DNA from 3 places in the Blautia sp. MSK20_18 genome. Region 1 is predicted to be linked to each of the others. Evidence: a T-box and tRNA genes for the amino acid it is inferred to sense, from the RefSeq annotation. Region 1 holds a T-box; the other regions hold tRNA genes.
The links. A T-box is a leader RNA that pairs with one kind of tRNA and senses whether it is charged. The one in region 1 lies ahead of proS (proline--tRNA ligase), so its partner is inferred to be a tRNA-Pro.

Region 1 (2,258 bases):
ACGTAAGTATGTGCCTCTCTGTGTGCACGTGCGCGCTCCAGCATATCATGCTGAATGGTATCCAGAAGCTCTTTTACCTTATCTGCAAGCTCCTCGAAGGATACTGTGTATTTCTCACGGGTATCTCTTCTGCAGAGAACTGCCTGGCCGTTTTCGATATCCTTCGGGCCACATTCCACACGAAGCGGGATACCACGCATCTCCTGCTCAGCAAACTTGAATCCCGGGCTCTTGTCTGTAGCGTCAACCTTTGCACGGATGCCTGCTGCCTTCAGTGCTGCAAGAAGCTCATCAGCCTTCTCCATAACGCCCTCTTTACGCTGCTGGATCGGGATGATCACAGTCTGTACCGGAGCGATCCTCGGAGGAAGAACAAGTCCGCTGTTATCACCGTGAACCATGATGATTGCACCGATCATACGTGTTGTCATTCCCCAGGATGTCTGGTGAACATATTTCAGAGTGTTATCTTTATCTGTGTACTGAATCCCGAATGCTTTGGCAAAACCATCTCCAAAGTTATGGCTTGTACCGGACTGGAGAGCTTTTCCGTCATGCATCAGAGACTCGATTGTGTAAGTAGCCTCAGCACCTGCAAATTTCTCCTTGTCTGTCTTCTGGCCTTTTACAACCGGGATCGCAAGAACTTCCTCACAGAAGTCTGCATAGATGTTCAGCATCTGGATGGTACGCTGCTCTGCTTCCTCGGCTGTTGCATGTGCTGTATGTCCCTCCTGCCACAGGAACTCTCTGGAACGAAGGAACGGACGTGTTGTCTTCTCCCAGCGGACAACGGAACACCACTGATTGTATACCTTCGGAAGGTCTCTGTGGGACTGGATCTCTTTCTGGTAGAAATCGCAGAACAGAGTCTCAGAAGTCGGGCGCACGCAAAGTCTCTCCTGAAGCGGATCAAGGCCGCCATGAGTCACCCATGCAACCTCCGGAGCAAAACCTTCTACATGATCCTTCTCTTTATCAAGAAGAGACTCCGGGATAAAGATCGGCATGTAAACGTTCTCTACACCAGTCTCTTTAAATCTGCGGTCAAGCTCATGCTGGATATTCTCCCAGATCGCATAACCTGCAGGTTTGATCGCCATACAGCCCTTAACACTTGTATAGCCACAAAGCTCAGCCTTCTTAACAACGTCTGTATACCACTGAGCAAAATCCTCATCCATAGATGTGATGGCCTGTACTAATTTCTTTTCTTTTGCCATGATAAATCTCCTTTTTCTTGTGATCTGTTACATATTGCCGGCTGTCAGACAGCCAAGGCAATCCGGAATCCTTTCTGCTTACTCTTCCGTCCTATAAACCGTACACTATATTTACAGTCCCGTTTTACGGACAAAAAAATAAGCCCTCCGAATCCCTCACAAGGGACCGAATGACTTCGGCGGTACCACCCCAGTTAACAGCCAGAAAAGCTGTTCTCTCAACACCCGTTAACGCCGGAAACACACGCCACGCTTCAATCACGCAGAGCTCCGAGGCCGGTTCCACAGTTCACGCACAGGATCCTTCCACCAAAGCAGATCCCTCTCTGAGATAATTCCCTGTGTACTATTCTCATCATCGCCGTATCTTTGATATATTTTAGGCGAAAACCGCCTCAAAGTCAACCCCAAACCAAAAAATATAACAAGTCTCTCTGCTATGAGTTACTGCTCACTCCGTTCTCAGTAACACGCTTCGCGATGCACAGAATTTATGCTAATCGCATAAATTCGCGCGGTATGTCTCGGGTTTTCTGTGACCTTCGCTCACAAAAAACACCTCGCGGAACATTGCCAGTGAACAGTAACTGCTATGCTCCTATTCCTTCACAGACACAGCCGGCATCTCCAGATACCTGTTCAGATCTTCTGTGAGAATATGGAGCTTAGTTCTGGTATCCTGTTCCTGGTACGTCAGCCGGCCTGCGATCCTGTTGATATAATCCTCTTCTTCGATGATCTCACAGGTCTCAGGAAAATTGATATCATAATACTGTGCAAGATAAGATACCCAGTAATCCACCGGCACATGTCTGTCTGCGGATAACACGGATTCTCTTCTGAGACAGGACTCCCACACTGCCGGTGAGATCAACCCTTCTCCTGCAACCTCTTCTGATACACCAAGCATGGCCTCTATTGACGCCTCCAGCTTTACTCTGCAGTTATCCAGCTTATCGGCATCTCGTATCAGTTTTGCATGGAAAAGTGTTCTTGCATCGTGGATTCCTTCCAGTTTGAAATCACTGTGCTTCC
Region 2 (2,258 bases), on a different contig from region 1:
TAACTGCAAAGGCAGCGGGAACAGCCGTGATCACGGCAACATCTGCAGCAGGAAAGACTGCACAGTACAAACTTACGGTAAAAACTCCATCTGTAAAAATGAATGCATCAGCGAAAACGCTTTATGTAAAAGGATCTCCAGCTACGGTGACGTTGAAAGCAACGACCGCAGGTGTTACCGGAAAAGTAACCTATACAAGCAGTAAACCATCTGTTGCAGCTGTAGCCGCAAATGGAAAGGTAACTGCAAAGGCGGCAGGTACAGCTGTGATCACAGCGAAATGCGGAAATTATAAAGCAACCTGCAAGATCACAGTCAAGAAGCCGGCTGTAAAAGCTTCGGCTTCAGCGAAAACTGTATTTGTGGGTGGAACAAGCCAGATCAAAGTGGAAAAAACAGGCGTTAGCGGAAAAGTTACTTATACAAGCAGTAATAAATCCGTTGCAGTGGTAAGCGCAGGCGGAAAAGTAACAGCAAAAAAAGCAGGAACAGCTACAATTACAGTAAAATGCGGAAGCTACAAAGCAACCTGCAGGATCACAGTAAAAAAAGGCAGCCTGAAGATCACATCCAAAACAGCTGTAAGTGTAAAAGCAAAGAAAACAACAGCCATCAAGGCAACTGCTACTTCAAAGGCAAAGATCACCTACAGAAGCAGCAATACAAAAGTTGCTACTGTAAGCAGCAAAGGTGTTGTTAAAGGTGTGAAAAAAGGAAAAGCTGTTATCTATGTAAGCAGCAACGGAATCACAAAAAAAGTAACAGTTACAGTGAAATAAGCATATATTTCACCTGAATATATTTGATATGTTATAAAGAACCTTTCCCAAAACTGCTTCGGGTCTGCGAAAATGCATGCCCGAAGCAGGAAAAAAGAAAAAATTCGATTTTTTTGAAAAATTTTAATTTTTTCTATTGACAAAGTACAGAAACTCTAATATAATAGCTCTTGCAGTTGAGCAAAACACAAACAACTGAAACAGAATAACGAAGCGTGGCTCAGTTTGGTAGAGCGCTGCGTTCGGGACGCAGAGGTCGCAGGTTCAAATCCTGTCGCTTCGACTAAAGCTTTGAGAATCCCTTGGTTGAGGGGTTCTTTTTTGTGTTTGTACATCCTGGAGCTTTTTTCAGTTGATGGAATGATTTCTCTCGATTTTCATATATATTAACGAAACCGAAATACCGGAGGGACGTGCGTTGGCTGGATATCAGCGTTTTGTTGCGTATGTGTACGAGTATCGGAAAGGAAAAAAAGATGGCAGCAGCGGTTATGTGAGGGTGGAGGCCAGAGATAGGAAATGCCGTGTGGAGGTTCATCTGCGCTGCGTTGGACTGGAGCCTGGAAGTCGGTGCAGAGTGTATGGGTTTGTGCGGCAGGAAGGGTTGATGGATGGTATTTTGATCGGAAGCTGTGTTACCGGGCGGGAACGGATCGAGTGCGCACTGGAGACGGATACAGGGGATATTGGAGGCATGGGAAAAAGTCTTCAGGAGCTTGGAGGACTGCTTCTGATCTCCGATGCCGGCGGATTCTGGGGAACGGAATGGGATGATCAGCCGATCCGGCCGGAGAATTTCCGCGAGTGGAAGAAAAAAGGAACGGAATATCAGAAGGCGGCGGAGAAAAAAGGCAGAGAGCGGGAAGAAAAGGAAGAAGAAAATCAAAAAGATGGAACCTTGCCAGAAGTGCAGGAAAATCAGAAGGAGTCAGACAGGATCATGACGGTGGAGGAGATTCAGGAGGATGTATTAAAGACATCGGAAACCGGAAATTTATATCAGGCTCCCGGTCCGCATCCGCCGGAACCACCGCGACCAGGCCAGCCATCACCGCATCCGCCGGAACCACCACGACCAGGCCAGCCGTCACCGCATCCGCCGGAACCACCACGGCCAGGCCAGCCGTCACCGCATCCGCCGAAACCATCGAGACCGGAGCCATCTCGTCCACTTCCGGGAATACCCTGTGATGATCCCTTTAACGACGGCTATTTCACAGACTGCAGCAAGATCAGACCATCGGACTGCAGTGCCTTATGCAGAAAAAACGGCTGCTTCTGCAGCAACCGTTTTGTCATGTACGGATATCAGAATTTCGGCCATCTTCTGCTGTGCAGAAATCCCCGGGGACAGTACATACTGGGAGTACCCGGTGGATACAGCCAGCAGGAACGGTTTATGGCCAATATGTTTGGCTTTCCCTACTTTAAGGAATGTCCGGATATTCATATCCCAGGCGGAAAGGGAGGATACTGGTA
Region 3 (2,258 bases), on a different contig from region 1:
TAAGCGGCAGTTTTCACATTCTCTTCATTTTCCTTTCACACAATGCACACATTTTTTTACTATATTATTAACTGTAGATAGCAAATGCTAAACAATCTTTTTCTTTTTCATACTTTTTTGCCGGGAGTCAGCACAACTCCCGGCCTCCTTTTTTATTCTTCAGGTAGTTCGCCTGCATTTTCTATTATTATTAAAGATATAAAAATATGTCTTGTTTTTTCTTATTATATATATTATACTAGTTAAGAACTTATTGTTCCTGTCCATTCTGTTCTTTGATAATTTCATAGACTTCACACTCGAAACATGATACAATATCCGCACAGAGAAATATGCGGTACAATTTTTATAGGAGGATGCGCATATGCTAGATCAGAAAGATTTGGAATTATTAGCCGGTATGATAAATCCGATCAATGTCCAGCTGGGCAATATAAATAACCGATTAGATGGTATCGACGCCAGACTGGATGCAGTGGATACTCGTCTCGACGGTATCGACGCTCGTCTCGATGCTATGGATGTTCGTTTTGACGGTATCGACGCTCGTCTTGATGCTATGGATGTTCGTTTTGATGAAATAGATGCCCGCTTCAACCGGGTAGAAAACAGACTTGAAATGATCGATCTGAAATGTGATACCAACAGAAAACGCCTGGACGACCTTTCACTGGATGTTAAGCTTGCAGAACGGGATATCCGAAAAGATATCAAAAATTTACAGGACACAACAGAAACTCTTGTCGTTGTACTTCAGGGAAGAGGTATTTTACCTGACCCAGGTAACACAATACAGACAGCCTGATCATATCATGTAAAGAGTGTGAAGCCTATGAAAGTATCAAGGGATCACACTCTTTATTATCATCCATACAACCATCTTTCTCCTCAAAAAATGGTTGCATTTACAATTCGTTTATGTTATAGTTATATGCGTTGCGGGGTATGGCGTAGCTTGGTAGCGCGCACGGCTGGGGGCCGTGAGGTCGCAGGTTCAAATCCTGTTGCCCCGATATTTCTAACAAATTCAAGGATTTCCGAGGTCTGATGACTTCGGATTTTTTTATTACCTTTATTACTTTACTATTTTTCGAAAGGAAGGTTTTGCATGCAGGATAATCTGTCTCTTTATCATATTTTTTATACGGTAGCACGTACCGGCAGTATCTCCCACAGTTCCCGGGACCTTTATATCAGTCAGCCTGCTATCAGCAAGGCGATCCAGAAGCTGGAGCAGAATCTGGATACCGTTCTTTTTAAACGCAGTTCCCGGGGTGTCACTCTGACCCCGGATGGTGAGCTTCTTTTTGAAAAAGTAAAAGAAGCTCTTTCACTTCTGGATGAAGGAGAAAATTCCATTCGCCATAACCGTTCCCGGGACATTCCAAAGCTGCGTCTGGGCGCCAGTTCTACTCTTACCAGATATGTACTGCTCTCCCACCTGGAAAACTATATTGCACGTTTTCCTCATGTACGTATCACAATTTCCTGCCAGTCTACTTATCAGACGCTGCAGCTTCTGGATGAGGAAAAAATCGATCTGGGACTCATCGGACGGCCGCAGAAGCTTCGGGGATATTATTTTCAGCCTCTTTTGAAAATCCAGGATACCTTTGTCTGTACACAGCAGTATCTGGAAAATCAGAAAAAGCTCTATCCGGATGAACCTCTGATCCAGGCAGCAACTTTCATGATGCTGGATGAGGACAATATTACACGTCAGACCGTGAACACTCAGCTGAAAGAACATCATGTGGAATTAAGTCATATTCTGGAAGTAACAACTATGGATCTTCTGATCCAGTTTGCGGAAATTGGTCTTGGGATTGCATGTGTGATCCGTGATTTTGTAAAAAAAGAGCTGGAAGAAGGAACTCTGGTGGAAGTACCGGTAGGATTTTCTTTTCCGCTGCGTGAGATCGGGTTTGTATGCAGACAGAAAGATGCTGATTCGGCTTTGATCGCGCCATTTTTTGATGATGAAACAGAGCATCCGGATAAATAAAGGAATGTAAAAAAAATTCCCATCTGATCATTGCGACCAGATGGGAATTTTAAATTTCAAAAAAGTTTCCTACCACTGTATTACGTGTGTGACTTTTTTGACTCAAACTTCGCTGCGCTTCGTTCGAGTAAAGCAAAATTTATTGCACCTGCAATAAATTTTGCTTAGTTATTAATAAGCTTATCCTCGCCGTTCCAGCTGTAGAGTTTACGGATCTCCTCGCCGACTTTCTCAGACTGATGCTCAGAAGCTA

Region 2: it has a tRNA-Pro gene. The T-box ahead of proS (proline--tRNA ligase) is inferred to sense a tRNA for this amino acid. The anticodon was not compared.
Region 3: it has a tRNA-Pro gene. The T-box ahead of proS (proline--tRNA ligase) is inferred to sense a tRNA for this amino acid. The anticodon was not compared.

The regions. Positions count from the first base shown of each region.
Region 1 is NZ_JAJCGR010000060.1:8,935-11,192, reverse strand. Features, by position in the region: gene proS (proline--tRNA ligase) at 1-1,223, opposite strand, end outside; T-box leader at 1,382-1,591, opposite strand; gene LI091_RS17680 (alpha-L-rhamnosidase-related protein) at 1,822-2,258, opposite strand, start outside.
Region 2 is NZ_JAJCGR010000006.1:128,213-130,470, forward strand. Features, by position in the region: gene LI091_RS05820 (Ig-like domain-containing protein) at 1-779, shown strand, start outside; tRNA gene LI091_RS05825 (tRNA-Pro) at 989-1,062, shown strand; gene LI091_RS05830 (DUF6128 domain-containing protein) at 1,198-2,258, shown strand, end outside.
Region 3 is NZ_JAJCGR010000012.1:55,470-57,727, reverse strand. Features, by position in the region: gene LI091_RS08755 (hypothetical protein) at 365-805, shown strand; tRNA gene LI091_RS08750 (tRNA-Pro) at 940-1,013, shown strand; gene LI091_RS08745 (LysR family transcriptional regulator) at 1,109-2,005, shown strand; gene ilvC (ketol-acid reductoisomerase) at 2,170-2,258, opposite strand, start outside.